One region of the Dehalobacter sp. CP genome, then DNA from elsewhere that is predicted to be linked to it. Evidence: riboswitches for the same ligand, from Rfam matches in the RefSeq annotation. Region 1 holds a riboswitch; each other region holds the start of a gene.

Region 1 (5,107 bases):
ACAAAAAAATAATCGCTGGGCAGTCAAACCGTTTGTCGTAAAAGCGTGGTTGGCAGTTTGAGGAAATCTGAGGGACACTCTTGTAGCCGGATCCAACAAGACTTGGAACTACATGCACTATGTTTCAATTGAGGCGGGAAGTGCTGAGAAAGGCACGTAGTGCGGATATAATAAACGATGGTATACCGGGAGATGTGTAATTTTGTCTAAAGTTCATTTAAAAAGACTGTTCTTATTTATGTTTTTTGGATCTTTAATAATCGCATTATTGTTTAGTTTTAAGGGCAGACAGATGGATGTCCAGCAATTCTTACCCTCAATGCTGAGCAATACTCAGGAGTTTAAAGCGATTGAGACTCACCCACTGACCTATGCAGGCTATAAGAATATCAACGGTCAGGATACGCTGCAGGGGTACGTGGTTTTTGGTCAAGGGAACGGCTATGGCGGTCCCGTATCTGTTTTAACGGCTACAGACCCCAACGGTAACATTTTAAAAGTTCGGGTTGTAGGGTATGCTACGGAAACACCATCCTATATTCATTCAGTTTTGAGTGGGGATTTTCTAAAACAATTTACAGGTAAATCTGTAGATGAACCGTTAGAAATTGGTCAGGATATCGACAAAGTGACCAGCGCTACGCTTTCATCAAGAGGAATTACCAATGCAGTCCGTCAGGCTAGTCATGGGTTGGGTAAAAACCAACTTGCTTTGAATATTTCTGAGCCTTCCGAGAATATTAATTTGGGGATCAAAGAAATAGGCTTGGCTTTATTAATATTTGCAACGATTATAGGAGTGCGTTTTAAGATTCCTAAGCTGCGATGGCTGGTTCTTATATGCAGTATATTTTTTACTGGTTTCTGGTTTAACTGTTCAATTTCACTTGCGAACATTGCCAGCGGATTAATGGGATTCTTCACGGCTTTTAAACAAAATCTTTTTTGGTATATTTTAATCGTCGGGATTCCATTAATTATTTTCTTAAGCGGGAAGAACCTATACTGTTATTGGTTATGTCCTTTTGGAGGGATTCAGGAAATACTGGCAAAAATCGGAGGCGGAAAACTAAAATGTAATCATCATGTAGCAACATGGCTGCAAAAAATAAAATACATGTTAGTTTGGATCGTACTGATTTTAAGCTTTTGCTTTAAATCACCGAGTATAGGAGGCAGTTATGAGCCTTTTGGAGTCCTGTTCGGATTTCAGGGGGTGAGTGTGCAATGGATACTGCTCAGTATTATCCTGGTTGTATCGCTGTTTATTAGAAGATTTTGGTGTTTATATTTTTGTCCGGTCGGGGTGATCAATGAAATCATCATTAAAGCAAGACGATTTGTAAATTCCCTTTTCCAAAAGAAACAGGAACAAGGTATTCTAACGAATAAAGGAAGGTCACTATGAGGCACCTTGGCTCTAAGGAAATATTTTTCTGTACTTTGACAGCGATCATCTTATTTTTAGTTATAATCTTAGTATTTAGCAACATAAAACAACTTTTATAACCATTCACCAGCGTTAATTAAATTGACGCTCGTCGTTAGATGTCCATTATCTGCATACTATATCCACGAAGAAAAATAATATATAATCAAGGTAAGGGTAGTTCTGTCTGCCCATATCTCTAATTATCAGGAGATTTAGGCAGGACAAGGAAACAACATAATTACATTTTCACATATTAATTAGTCTAAGTATAAGGCTAAGTACAAGGGAGTGTAATCATGAGTGATAATGATCTACCATGGCTGAAATACACAAAATTATTCCGGTCGCCAATAGATGGTTGGAAGAAAGTTTTTGCGGATAGAGAAAGATTGTTATATCCCAAAGGAAGCATTATTATTAAACAAGGCATTACGATTGAGAAGCTATTATATATTTTTACAGGGACGGTTGAATATTCGAAAGTTGACGAAGAAGGCAATGAGGTTCTCATTGATGTCTTGGGTGCAAATAATTTATTTATGATTGCGCCATTGTTTACCGGTATTCCCCCTCTCGGTTCATTTACGGCTGTTGAAGACACAGTAGCCGCTGCAATTTCAATTCAGGAAATGAAAAGTTTGATGAAGTCTGATTTTACGCTTACTGAAGAGCTGCTCTACGACCTTTCAATGAAAAGTAATAACCATATAAGCCGGCTGCAGAAACATTACACTTACAAGGTAGACCATAGAATTATCGAAACTTTATGTGCACTTGCAGATCAACAAGGGATGCAACTGTTTATCAATCAACAAGATTTGGCTGAACTTGCAGATACAACAAGAGTAACGGTGTCAAATTTATTTCGCGACTTAAAATCTGAGAACATTATACGGCCAATATATGGAGGGATCATTATACAGGATTATAGCCGTCTAAAAAACTGGCAGAAACATATTTAAAGATCTGTAATTAAGACCAGCTAGTATTTTCTCCTGGCGTCATACGGATATAATATTGGGGATTCAATGAATTTATTATTGATTTGATGAAGAAAAGATATTTTAGGAGGTTATTAAATGCCAACTTATGACTTTATTTGCGAAAAGTGTGGTCACAAGTTTTCTGTTTTTTGTAGTGTTAGTTCAAGAGACAAACAAATATGTCCGCAGTGCGCTGATGATAAAATAACTCAGCGGTTTACAACGGTTAATGCCTATGGAGTTAAAGGTGGTAAAACCTGTTCATCTGGGAAATGTAGTCCTGGCTGCAAATGTTAAAATCTCACCATCTTTTCTCTTGACTTTTCTTCAATTTCATTTAGAATAAGACGTAATAATCATACATTCTTTTTTGGTGTCTCTTATCGAGAAGAATAGGGAATCAGGTGCAATTCCTGGACGGACCCGCCGCTGTAAATAGCTGTGATGACTGTACGATGCCACTGAGAAATCGGGAAGGCACAGAAATCGGTTAAAGCTATGAGTCAGAAGACCTGCCAATGAAGATATCAACATGAAGCAATGGTAAAGTTTCAGTTTGAGAGTTAGTATCTCTCAAAACTGGAACTTTTTTTGTATGCATGTCGTTTACATAGTTTAGATTTTTATATGGAGGCTTTCATCCGATGGAACCTGCGGTACAGCTTAAAATAGAATCTCTTGTATTTCCGCCTGAGACAAAGAAAGTGTTAAAAGATATCGACTTAACCATCAATCAAGGAGATTTCATCGCCATTACTGGGGAAGCCGCATCGGGAAAATCGATGTTACTCCATAGTATCACCGGGGCGGCGTCTCAATTTTTTAACGGGCAGCTAAACGGTACCATTAGGGTCATGGGGCAAGACATCCATGCAATCCCCTTGGCAAAAATGTGTGATTATATCGGCTATATGATGCAGGAACCGCAAAATCAAATGGTCAGTATCACGGTAGAGGAAGAAGTGGCTTTCGGGATTGCCAATATGGAACTTCCTTGGGATGAAATGAAGAACAGAGTCAAAAAAACTTTACAATTTGTTGGACTAGAGGGTTTTGAACAAAGAAAGACGGATGGACTGTCCGGCGGCCAAGCCCAAAGAGTGGTATTGGCAAGTGTTCTCGCGATGGAAACGCCCATTCTTGTTTTAGATCAGCCCGCCGCAGAATTAGACGGAAAAGGAAAACGGGATCTTTATTCCTATATCAGCTATTTAAATAAAGAAAAGGGAATTACCGTGATTATGGTGATGGACCGGGCCTGCGATATTCTTCTCTATACCAACCGTATTCTTATTATAGCTGAAGGAACAATCAGAGAAGAATGCAGCCCTGGTGACTATCAGAAACGCTTCAATCAAACAAGACCAACCCAAAATATGACGGCGGCAAATGAAAAGTTAAATGAGAAATTGAATGAAAAATCGAATGAAAAATCGAATGAAAAATTGATGGAAGTAAAGGATCTGGCCTTTACCTATAAAGGTGGTTTCAAAGGCTGTGAAAATATTAATTTAAATATTAATTACGGTGATTTTATTGGGGTGATTGGACTCAATGGTTCAGGGAAAACGACGTTGTTGAAATTAATGGAAGGTTTGCTTATCCCGGATACGGGTGCGATTCGAATCTTTGGCAAACCCCTGACCAAGAGGAACTTAGCAACGATACGCAGTCAAATAGGTTTCCTGTTTCAAAACCCCGATCTTCAAATCTTTGCGAACACAGTAAAAGATGAGGCGGCATTTGTTTTAAGAACAAGAAAACTGCCGGAAGAGGAAATTGCAGAGAAAGTAAATGGGATTTTAGACAAAGTCGGGCTATTGGCATTCGCCGATGTCCACCCGCACAGGCTTAGCCGCTGCCAGCGTCAGAAGCTGGCAATTGCCTCTGTTTTGGTAGGAGGCCCCGAGATTATCATGGCGGATGAACCTACCTCAGGTTTAGATGAAGAACAGAGCGCCCTGATCATGGAGCTGCTCTCTGCATTTCAGCAACAAGGTAAAACGGTTATTCTCGTTACCCATGACCTGGGTTTGGCCAAACAATATGCCAACCGTATTGTGGCAATGCACATGCACCGTCTGGCATTGGATATTCCGGCCCAAGAGATTGGTTCTTTTGAAGAGGTCCTTAAAGACATAGGGTTAGATTTCCAGAAGGAAGGCGTTGCTTATGGCTTTCATTGAAAAAATTGATCCGCGTACGAAGTTGGTATGGTGTTTAACACTCATTCTTACAGCTTTGCTTTCACAGAATCTGAGCCTGGAAATCGGAATTATTGCCTTGGTAATCATTGCGGATTGTATTTTTACCAACCATTTAAAAAAATATAAAATACTGTTGCCAGTAATGCTTTTAGTAGCCTCGCAGATTCTTGTCATACAGTTATTGTTCTGCCGGGAGGGGGACCTTCTCTGGAAGTGGGGTATTCTGTCTGTTTATACAGGCTCAATTCCGGCCGCTGCTTTGGGTATTTCCCGGACGGCTGCTGTGACCTTGGCCGCTGTTCAGTTTATGACCTGGACTTCTGCCACAGATGCGGCTTTAATGCTTATAGCATGGGGTGTCCCTTATCGTTATGCCATGTTGGTCGTTATGACAAAACGTTTTTTTCCTCTGATGCAAAAGGAATATCTGGCAATTTCAGAGAGTCAATCGGTTCGGGGTTATCCCTCGGAAGGAATTAAAAATA
Region 2 (5,107 bases), 580 kb from region 1:
CCTTTTCCGACAAATCCACTTCGACCATGTCGGTGATCGGCAGAACAGGTTGCAGTACTGCATTCAATATCTCATCGAGCGTTTCCACCGGAATGATCTGGATGTCCTTTTCCCAGTGAGCAAACCTGGCCTGCCAGTTTTCCTGCGGAATAAATACTTTTTTACACCCTGACTGGACGGCTGCCTCAATTTTGGCACTGATCCCGCCAACCGGTTTTACTCTACCCCGGATCGATAACTCCCCGGTCATAGCTACGGTATTGTCTACCTTGCATTTCTTAATTGCTGAATACACCGCGGTCGCCATTGCTGTCCCTGCAGACGGACCATCCATTGGAACTCCCCCGGGGAAATTGACATGGATATCGTAATGACGCGGTTCAATCCTATGCTCCCGGCAAAGCACGGTCAGAACATTTTCCAGCGAGGAGCGCGCCATACTTTTCCGGCGCGTTTTTTTACCCTCATAACCTGATTCTTCCTCTTCAACAATTCCGGTTACATAGAGCTCTCCCTTACGGTTCCTTACCGGGTAGGCTGTGACCTCGATTTCCAGGAGCATGCCAAGGTTTGCTCCGTAGATTGCTAGGCCATTGACCAATCCTATCTGGGGGAAAGGCGGAATTTTTTTCTCCGGTCTTGGCGTGTATTGTCCGGTTGTAACCACCCATTCGATATTCTCCTCATCGATACAGCGATGGCCTTCATTTTGAACGACTCCGGCCGCCAGCTGTACGATATTGACAGCTTCTCTGCCGTTCGTGGCATATTTTTTAAGAACTTCCAATGCTCCGTCTGTGATCTCAATATCAATTTTTTCGGCAGCATTTTTGGCGATGACTGCAATTTCTTCCGGCTGAAGCGCCCTGAAGAAAATTTCCATACAGCGTGAGCGTACTGCCGCCGGTATTTCCTCCGGTCTTCTGGTCGTCGCACCGATCATTCTAAAATCTGCCGGCAAGCCGTTTTGGAAAATATCGTGGATGTGCTCAGGGACATTGCTGTCCTCAGAGCTGTAGTACGAGCTTTCCAAAATAACCTTGCGGTCCTCCATTACTTTAAGCAGTTTATTAATTTGGATAGTGTGAAGTTCACCAATTTCATCAATAAAAAGAATCCCACCGTGGGCTTTGGTGACTGCACCCATCTTAGGCTGCGGTATTCCCGCCATCCCCATGGCGCCAGCTCCCTGATAAATCGGATCATGGACAGAACCAATCAGCGGGTCAGCGATCCCTCTCTCATCGAATCTAGCCGTCGTACCGTCAACTTCAATAAATTTTGCCTCACTTTTAAACGGTGAGAGCGAATTTTTCATAGCTTCTTGAAGGACAAGCCTAGCTGCGGCTGTTTTACCAACGCCCGGAGGCCCGTACAGCAGGACATGCTGGGGATTCGGCCCGCACAAAGCAGCCCGAAGTGCTTTCACGCCTTCTTTTTGTCCAATGATCTCCGCAAAGACTTCCGGTCTGGTCTTTTCCGACAGCGGGATCGTCAAAGATATTTTACGCATTCTTTGCAGCTTTTCTTTTTGTTTCACGGACTCCTTCTCCACAGCAGATCTCGTCGAGTACTGCTGCCTTAACATCGTCCAGAAATAAATTCCGACAACCAATACAAAAGCCAGCTGAATCATCGCCAGTAGTGACCCAAACCCTAAACCTTCCATTTCTGTACCTCCTGCTCAAGACTCTCTATGTAGTATTTACCAGATCGAAAGATTCAAAACATATTGCCAAAGTCACCCGCGGAACCAGTTGCATTAATTATATTAAAGTGATATCATTATCATATCAATTAAATGTTTGATCCAGTTGGTTGGTCCAGTTCGATCGACTGGATTTTTCTCCAAGAAAGGATGATAAACTATGATCGAAAAAAAAGTATGGAAAATTAACGGGTTCTTAGGCATTCTCATTTTTTTAGCCCTTTTGGCTGCTGCAACATTTAATATTGTCGCCTCAGTCCAAGAAACAGGATTCACGAATATCGTCCTGGCAGTGATTCTGCTTCTTCTGGCACTGATTGTCTCAACCGGCATCCAGATTGTCCAGCCAAATCAAGCCAAAGTACTGACCTTCTTCGGCAGCTATATCGGCAGCATTCGCGAACCTGGCATCTGGATGACGGTTCCGTTCGTTGCCGCAAAGAAGATTTCCCTAAAAGTCCGCAACTTCAACAGTGAGCGTTTGAAAGTCAATGATGTCGACGGTAATCCGATTGAAATTGCTGCGGTTGTCGTCATCAAAGTGGTTGACTCGGCTAAAGCTGTATTTGATGTTGACAATTATGAACAGTTTGTAGAAATCCAAAGTGAGACAGCATTGCGCCATGTTGCAACCAAATATCCTTATGACAATTATGAAGAAGGTGACGTTTCCTTAAGGGGCAACACCGAGGAAGTAGCCGAAGAGATTGCGAAGGAACTTCAGGAACGCCTTACACTTGCCGGCGTGGAAGTAATTGAAGCCCGCCTGACCCACCTGGCCTATGCCACCGAGATTGCGAGCGCCATGCTTCAGAGGCAACAGGCCAACGCAATCCTGGCCGCCCGTCAGAAAATTGTGGAAGGTGCTGTCGGAATGGCCCAGATGGCCATTCAGCAGTTGGAAAACAGCGGGACAATTGAACTTGACGACGAACGCAAGATGGCAATGATCAACAATCTACTTGTGGCAATTGTCTCCGACCGTTCAGCTCAGCCAGTACTCAATACCGGCACCCTGTATTAAAAAGCGTCGGCAGGAGCAGGATAATGGCAGACAAGAAGAACTTTCCGCTGCGTATCGATCCAAAGCTATTCAGCATTATTGAAGAATGGGCGTCCGACGAATTCCGGAGCGTCAACGCTCACATTGAATATCTCCTGCGGGAAAGCGTCCGAAAAGCCGGAAGGATTCCTAAAAAAAATTCAGATTGACAAAAAGTTTCTTCTATGCAATATTGTTAGCGTAGGGAAATGAGAAATGAATGATTAATCCCAGGTGCCTCAAGATGAGGAGAATAGGGAAGACCGGGAAACCGGCGCGGACCCACCACTGTATGCGGAGACGAATTCCGAATGCCACTGGATATGATCTGGGAAGGCCGGGAGGAGAATGACCCGTAAGCCAGGAGACCTGCCTAGGATTGGGAAGATGATGTAATGGTAAGAACACTTCCTTCAATGATTAAACGACTTAGAATGGGAAAGTCTCTTAGAATATAAGAGACTTTTATTTTGTTTATTAAAAAGAATCGAAACAAAGGAGAAATGATTATGAAGAAGAAACCAACTGCACTACTGCTGATTCTGCTCCTGGTGCTTACCCTGGCCCTTGGACTGGCCACAGGCTGCTCAGCGCAAAATGAGCAAGCCTTGAAGGGAAAAACGTTTACAGACACGATGGGCAGACAGATCACCCTTGACGCCTACCCCCAGAAAATTATTTCTTTAGCCCCTGCTATTACTGAAATACTTTTTGCCATTGGCCTTGATCAGGAAATTATCGGTGTAACCGATTACTGTGATTATCCCGAACAAGCGTTGACTAAAGAAAAAATGGGCGGGTTTAAGAACCCGAATCTGGAAACGATTGTCGCCGCCGAGCCCGATATGGTCTTTATTGCAGCCGGCGTGCAGGAAGATGTCATCAAGAAGCTTGAAGAGCTGAAGGTGACGGTTGTTGTACTCGATGCCGATACGATCGACCAGGTTATCAGCAATATCGAATTGGCCGGTTCTCTGACCGGTAAGGAAGCAGAAGCCAAGAAAGTCGCTGCAGATATGAGAACCAGAATGACAAATATAACCTCCAAACTCAAAGACGTCGCCAAGCCGACCGTGTTTGTGGAAATTTGGGACGATCCTCTAATGTCGGCCGGTTCAACCAGTTTTGTCAATAACCTTATCGAAGTTGCCGGAGGCGTCAATATTGCTGCCGGCAATACTGAAAAATTTTATAATTACAGCATGGAAAGTCTGCTCCAAGCCGATCCGGATTATTACATCATCAATACTCATGCCCATACCCCTGCAGATATCCAAAACAGGACCGGCTATGAAGTCTTAAGTGCGGTGAAAGACAACAAGGTATATGCTGTCGACGACAACCTGATCAGCCGCTCAGGCCCAAGAGTCATCGACGGTCTGGAGCAAATCGCAAAGATTATTCATCCTGAAGTTTTTGGAAGTTAACGGTGCTATCAATCATGGATGTTTTAAACAACCGGAAAAGTTGGAAGTACCTGCTGATCTGCTTCACCTTGTTCTTGATTGCTGTGGGCATTTTTTGCACAACGGTCGGCTCAGCAGATATTTCGTTTAAAGAGAGCGCCGGAATTATCATGAGCAAAGTACCTTTATTGAATCACTGGTTTCATGCTGAAGACTATTCCCATGTCCATCAAACGATTATCTGGTCTCTGCGTGTTCCGAGGGTCATTCTGGCAGCTTTGGTTGGCGGAGCTCTGGGCGTCATCGGAGGCACCCTGCAAGGTTTTTTTAAAAACCCGATGGCCGATCCTTACGTAATGGGTGTATCCTCCGGAGCAGGTTTGGGTGCGACGGTCGCCATCATCACCGGCGCAGGCGGTTTCCTGGGCATGATCGAAATTCCTGTTTTCAGTTTTATCGGTGCTTTTCTGACAACCTGGATTGTCTACTCCCTAGCCAAAGTCGGGAAAAAAGTCGTTGTCACGACACTGCTGCTGGCAGGGGTCGCACTCAGTGCGTTCCTGTCAGCAGTCATGTCTTTCCTGATGGTTTTGAATACGGATGATATCGATAAAATTTATCTATGGCTCATGGGCAGTTTTGCCAACAAGAGCTGGGAGCATATCCAACTTGCTGCGCCGTTTATCCTTATTGGCGTAATTGTCTTATTCGCTTTAGCGAAGGAAATGAATGCGATGGTATTCGGCGACAGTACCGCCCAGCATCTTGGCATCAATCTTGGGAAACTGCAAATCATTCTGCTGATGGCCACCTCCCTGACAACAGCGGGAGCCGTGGCATCCTGCGGCTCCATTGGTTTTGTCGGACTGATCGTTCCGCATATTGTCAGGATTATGGTTGGTCCGGATCACCGGGTCCTGCTTCCACTCTCCTTTCTGGTGGGTGGGACCT
Region 3 (5,107 bases), 530 kb from region 1:
TGGGTACCGTCCCCTTATATGCCTTAGCCAACAAGCAGCATAAAAAAGTAATCCCCTGGGAACCTCCTACGGTCCTTGTTAGCTATGCATCGAAATATAACAAAAAGCTGAACATAAACTTAAGCGCTGAAAGGGTATCCAATGTCTTACGCTCTATGGCCGTCGAAATGGAACAAGCCATTCGTGGCTTGGGGAAAACTTCTATCAAAGAGCTAAGCCCTAGCGACTTAGTGGCGCTTGATACGTTCTCTGCTGAATTAACTGGGGTAAAAAGAGCCTATTAGTTTAATTATAAACCTAGAATTTGCTTGAATTCTTCTTTTAACTGTTTCTTAAACTGTAGATTAGGCTTCACGGTTACCTTGTTTTCGCGCAATTGAGGCAGAATCTTGAGGAACCCGTAGTCTTCTTTTTCAGCTGTTCCGATCATTTCCTTTACCTTATAAGATTTTCGCATATTCATCAATCCCCTCCCCCTCTTAAATATCTCGTTCACGATTAATTACCAATTCCGTATAGGCTTCGTTGTTATGACAGATGTTGTTCCAGATACTATCGATGATCATAGCATCGACCTGCTGAAACAGATACTTTTCGCTTTGAACGTAGATGATGGCGCATATCTCACTTCTAAAGAATAAGGGAACAGCCATGATTGATGCGTCGTCGCTGATCCTAAAGTCCTTATTAATAATCGATTCCTGAGCCAGCTCCTTTAATGTGGCTCTATTCACAATCGGTACTTTATGATATGAGGCAATCTCTTCAGATACAATCAGATAATCGCAGTGTGTCTTTCTAATAGTATATAGTTTAAATTGGATATTGATTACCTTTGTTATACTTTTAATAAAATATGGATCCGTAATTTCTTTTCCAATGTTTTTGATATCTTCAATCATTTCCATTATCGATGCGTTATTTAAGATTCTTAATATCCCCATCAAGGCAACACTGACTTCATTCAGCATGGCATTTTTAATAACGGCAGACTCAGACAATATAGCCTCCATGCTAAGCTCTCCGTAAGGTGTTTTAATGCCAATCGTTTTAAAACTTAGAAACGGCAGTTTAATCATTAATAACCATAATAAAATATATAAGACGATTCTTATCCCTTGAAATACGGGTGCTTGAAGAATTTGGGCAAAGACACCTAAATGATTTGTATTTATCCCTACAGGATTACTTAGAAATAACTCCTCACAGAAATAAAAGCCAATAAATATTGCGATCAGTGCGATGAATATCCCCCATATTTGTCTGGCATTTAACCGTTTTACCTGATAAAGTGTTTTAGACAAAAACGTTTCAAATGTGCCAAAGCATGTTATGATCACTGCTCCTAAAATGGTTCCTAAAACAGTACCACAAGCTATCCCTATTAAGATTCCGCATTTTGCAATCAAATTATTGTCCTCACTTTTGTCCGATTACAACATCAGTACCAATATATGGTAAGATATAGTCAAAAATTACTCCTTGTGGAATATTTTAAATAATTTCTAATATACAAATATATAAACAGCTCCTTCCAGGCAGTATCCTTAACACAGGATCCACTTCAGAAAGGAGCTGTTTGTTTAATACATTCACTTACAAAATGTACAATATTGTATTTTATTTGGTCTTATCAAATTCTATCAGTTTCTGAGCAAAATCACCATAAAATCTATACAGCGGATGCTTTGGATTAGCCGGCAGCTCCTGGCTTTCGTCATAAGCCAAAGTTGAAACTATCATTGAAGCTGCCGCTACAGCAGGCAGTACGCTTGGCGCCGCTTTGATCGGACCATAGAATAAGAAATCGCTCCACAGGACGGCCGATACTGCATGTACTGCAGCATTCATGGCGGAAAAGCCTTCCCCACCCCACATTTCCCGGCTTTCTTTCCACATATACGTCCCATTAGCAGGAGCTGATCCAACCGGCCAGCCGGTTTCCGCTTTGATTTGTTTACCTGCCAAGGCTGAAAAAGAAATAGACGGAAGATTCATGACTGTCGTATCGATCAAGACCGAGGCAAAATCTTTCGCTCCAATGGCTGTCAGCATTTCACGGCATGTATGTACCCTGCCGGAAGGAGTCTGGTTCGTTTCATCGAAGACCTGCAGGACCACGTGTTTAATTCCCAGCTCTTTTAATGCCGCTGCCTGGCCGATCATGTCTTTATCCCAGGGTGTAATGCTGTTATATAAAATTTTGTCCTGAATACCAAGACCGGCAGCATATTCTGCCGCATCAAGACGCGCTTTTTCTCCCCAAATGTCAATAGCAAAAGGGTGGTTGCTGATTGTAAGGTAAAAATCAATATATTCCTTCATCTCATCTGCGGAAACCGCTGTCAAAGCTACTATGGCAGGTATCCCTGTCTGATCGGACAGCTCTTCCTGCCTGAGAATGTATGAGCGGGCTTTTTCACGATCAAATTTCCTGTCACGGCGGCTTTCCAAAATACGGTCTCCGTTATGAAACATTGAGGATATAAGCAGAGGCGGATTATCTCCAGGTTGGCCACCGATAATCATGTCACAGATACGGAAAACTTTTGGTGTTAAGTCATATTTAAACATTTCTTCTCCAATATCTCTTTGGATGATTTAGCAAATCATATTATACCATAGATCATTGCAAATAACCATTATTTAACAGCAATTGCCAGATTGAGTGATTATTTAAAAATTAATTTGACTTGACTTTATTTATGATTTTCGTTATCTTAATAGAAGTTGAATATATTTATATAATCTTAGGTGCCCCACTAAGGGGAGAATAGGAAAATCGGTAATAATCCGATACGGACCCACCACTGTGTAGACGAGTCCTCGCTGATCCACTGGCGTATGCTGGGAAGGTGCGTTCAGGACGTTCGAGTCTGAGTCAGGAGGCCTGCCTAAGAGGTAAAAGTCTTTCCTGGGTAATGGAAAGCGGCGGTGATGACGGCAAAATCCCGACCACAAGCATATTTGTGGTGGGGTTTTATTTATTTTTTAATATTTAATTGGAGGTTTTTAAATGAGCAGCCTTACAAAATTTCATGGTTTGGAAAATCTGAAAAATGCGACTGAGCAGGAACTTGAAATTGCCTTGCAAGAACTGATGGGTGGAATCAAAGCGCTCAATCAGGAAGCCTTGGCAGGCATGAAAAGCCGTGTAGACGCGAAAATCAAGCCCCTCGGAAGCTTAGGTGTCTTAGAGGATATTGCACAACAGCTCGCAGGCATATTTGGCACCACGCATCCAAAAATCAATAAAAAAGCAGTCCTGCTTATGGCCGGAGATCATGGTGTTGTCGTCGAAGGCGTCAGTGCTGCACCTCAGGAAATCACGAAACAAATGTTCTATAGTTACCTGAATGGCGGTGCAGGTATCAATGTCCTCGCCCGGAATGCCGGAGCAGATGTTATCAGTACGGACATCGGCATTGCCACCCCGTTGGATGCTCCTGAGCTTATGGCCTACCGGGTTAAAAATGGAACAGACAATATGGCGAAAGGACCGGCAATGAGTCGTCAAGAGGCCATGCTTGCAATACTGACAGGTGCAAGAATTGCCGCCAATGCGATTGACTCTGGTGTTAATCTGTTAGCAACAGGTGAAGTCGGTATTGGCAATACAACACCGAGCGCCGCCTTGATCTCTGTGTTTACCGGTCACTCTGTTGAGGATGTTACCGGCCGCGGAACAGGCTTAAAAGATGATGCCCTGATTAATAAGCAAAACGTGATTAAATGCGCAATCGAAATTAATCAGTGTGACCCTGCCGCGCCAATTGACACCCTGGCTAAAATCGGCGGACTCGAAATTGCTGCGCTCGTTGGAGCAATCCTCGAAGCTTCCTATCAACATGTACCGATTATCCTCGACGGCATCATTTCATCTGCTGCAGCAATAACCGCAGCAAAACTAGCACCCCTGTCCACTTCCTATATGATTGCTTCTCATAGTTCAGAAGAGCTTGGACAGCATCTAGCGCTTCATCAGCTTGGGCTTAAACCCAGACTTGACTTCCATATGAGACTTGGAGAAGGCACAGGTGCCGCCCTAATGTTCCCGATGGTGGAGGCAGCCCTTAAAGTCGCTGATGAAATGGCTACATTTGAACAAGCTGCAGTTACCACCGGAGACTTCTAAAATCTGCAAAGAAAGATAAAAAAGACATGTACGGCATAATCCGTGCATGTCTTTTTTGCATAATCATCGATAATGGAAACTCTTGATAGTTTAATTAGATCCCAATCTTTTGCATCAGCTTGTCACTTGCTAATACAAAATTCTTGCCGATAGCTGTCTGCATAAACGCCTGAAAAAGAATTCCGAGGTTTGCAGGGATAAGGATCACTTCGATCAACGGATATACGTTAATTTGAGATGCGATCCATCTGGCAGCTAATGACAACCCGGTAAAGAAAACCATGGAAAAAAACAGACAGCGCCGGTAGCTGGAACAATGAGAACCGCCGGTAAACACCCGTAAAGCCAAAGCAGAAAACATTATCACGAACGTATACACAATGGTACCGAATATTGCAGATACCCCTACGGTTAGAACTAATTCAATCATTACCCCAAGAAGCAAGGCTAAACTATATTCTATTTTCACTTTATGGACGGCGTCCATTTCTTCACCTTTTACCATACGATTTGTCAAATGATGTGCAACACCCTCGAGATCAAACAATTGTTCACCCATCCTCCAGTCTTTGTTTTAGAAAATGATAAGATCAATTACCTTTCTGTGGATAATGTAGAAAATATAGCCATCTAAATATAATATAATTCTATGTACCTTTGGTATTTCCTGCTAAATTGTTTGTTGAAATTACATAATAGTCCTACATGAAATGAGGATATAAAAAACGCCTCGTATTTATTACGTGGCGTTAATCTCGATATTATGCTATTTATTATTATGCTATTTATTATTGCACACCTTGGTTTTGCTCAAGATTATATTTGAAATCTGCGACGCGCTGGACATAACTATCTGGATCAGCTGAGCCGCCGTCTTCCATCTGCTTTTGACAGCCTTCAAGGCCGTAGTGATTAGACAGCAGCATCAGATCAAAGACGAACTCATCGGCATACCCCTGAGCAGCCCAGTAA

Evidence for each region. A riboswitch is a leader RNA that binds a small molecule or an ion and turns the genes downstream of it on or off. The one in region 1 is predicted to bind cobalamin.
Region 2: another riboswitch for cobalamin. It lies ahead of AAH944_RS12575 (ABC transporter substrate-binding protein); the one in region 1 lies ahead of AAH944_RS09635 (ABC transporter ATP-binding protein).
Region 3: another riboswitch for cobalamin. It lies ahead of cobT (nicotinate-nucleotide--dimethylbenzimidazole phosphoribosyltransferase); the one in region 1 lies ahead of AAH944_RS09635 (ABC transporter ATP-binding protein).

Annotation. Positions count from the first base shown of each region.
Region 1 is NZ_CP157399.1:1,948,575-1,953,681, reverse strand. It holds gene AAH944_RS09650 (4Fe-4S binding protein) at 320-1,408, shown strand; gene AAH944_RS09645 (Crp/Fnr family transcriptional regulator) at 1,729-2,394, shown strand; gene AAH944_RS09640 (FmdB family zinc ribbon protein) at 2,512-2,712, shown strand; cobalamin riboswitch at 2,770-2,950, shown strand; gene AAH944_RS09635 (ABC transporter ATP-binding protein) at 3,060-4,601, shown strand; gene AAH944_RS09630 (energy-coupling factor transporter transmembrane component T family protein) at 4,588-5,107, shown strand, end outside.
Region 2 is NZ_CP157399.1:2,525,009-2,530,115, forward strand. It holds gene lonB (ATP-dependent protease LonB) at 1-1,669, opposite strand, end outside; gene AAH944_RS12565 (SPFH domain-containing protein) at 1,869-2,732, shown strand; gene AAH944_RS12570 (hypothetical protein) at 2,756-2,920, shown strand; cobalamin riboswitch at 2,966-3,142, shown strand; gene AAH944_RS12575 (ABC transporter substrate-binding protein) at 3,260-4,177, shown strand; gene AAH944_RS12580 (FecCD family ABC transporter permease) at 4,192-5,107, shown strand, end outside.
Region 3 is NZ_CP157399.1:1,422,990-1,428,096, forward strand. It holds gene AAH944_RS07255 (FMN-binding glutamate synthase family protein) at 1-284, shown strand, start outside; gene AAH944_RS07260 (hypothetical protein) at 290-463, opposite strand; gene AAH944_RS07265 (hypothetical protein) at 480-1,409, opposite strand; gene AAH944_RS07270 (tetrahydromethanopterin S-methyltransferase subunit H family protein) at 1,621-2,574, opposite strand; cobalamin riboswitch at 2,736-2,913, shown strand; gene cobT (nicotinate-nucleotide--dimethylbenzimidazole phosphoribosyltransferase) at 3,017-4,135, shown strand; gene AAH944_RS07280 (accessory gene regulator B family protein) at 4,230-4,694, opposite strand; gene AAH944_RS07285 (hypothetical protein) at 4,924-5,107, opposite strand, start outside.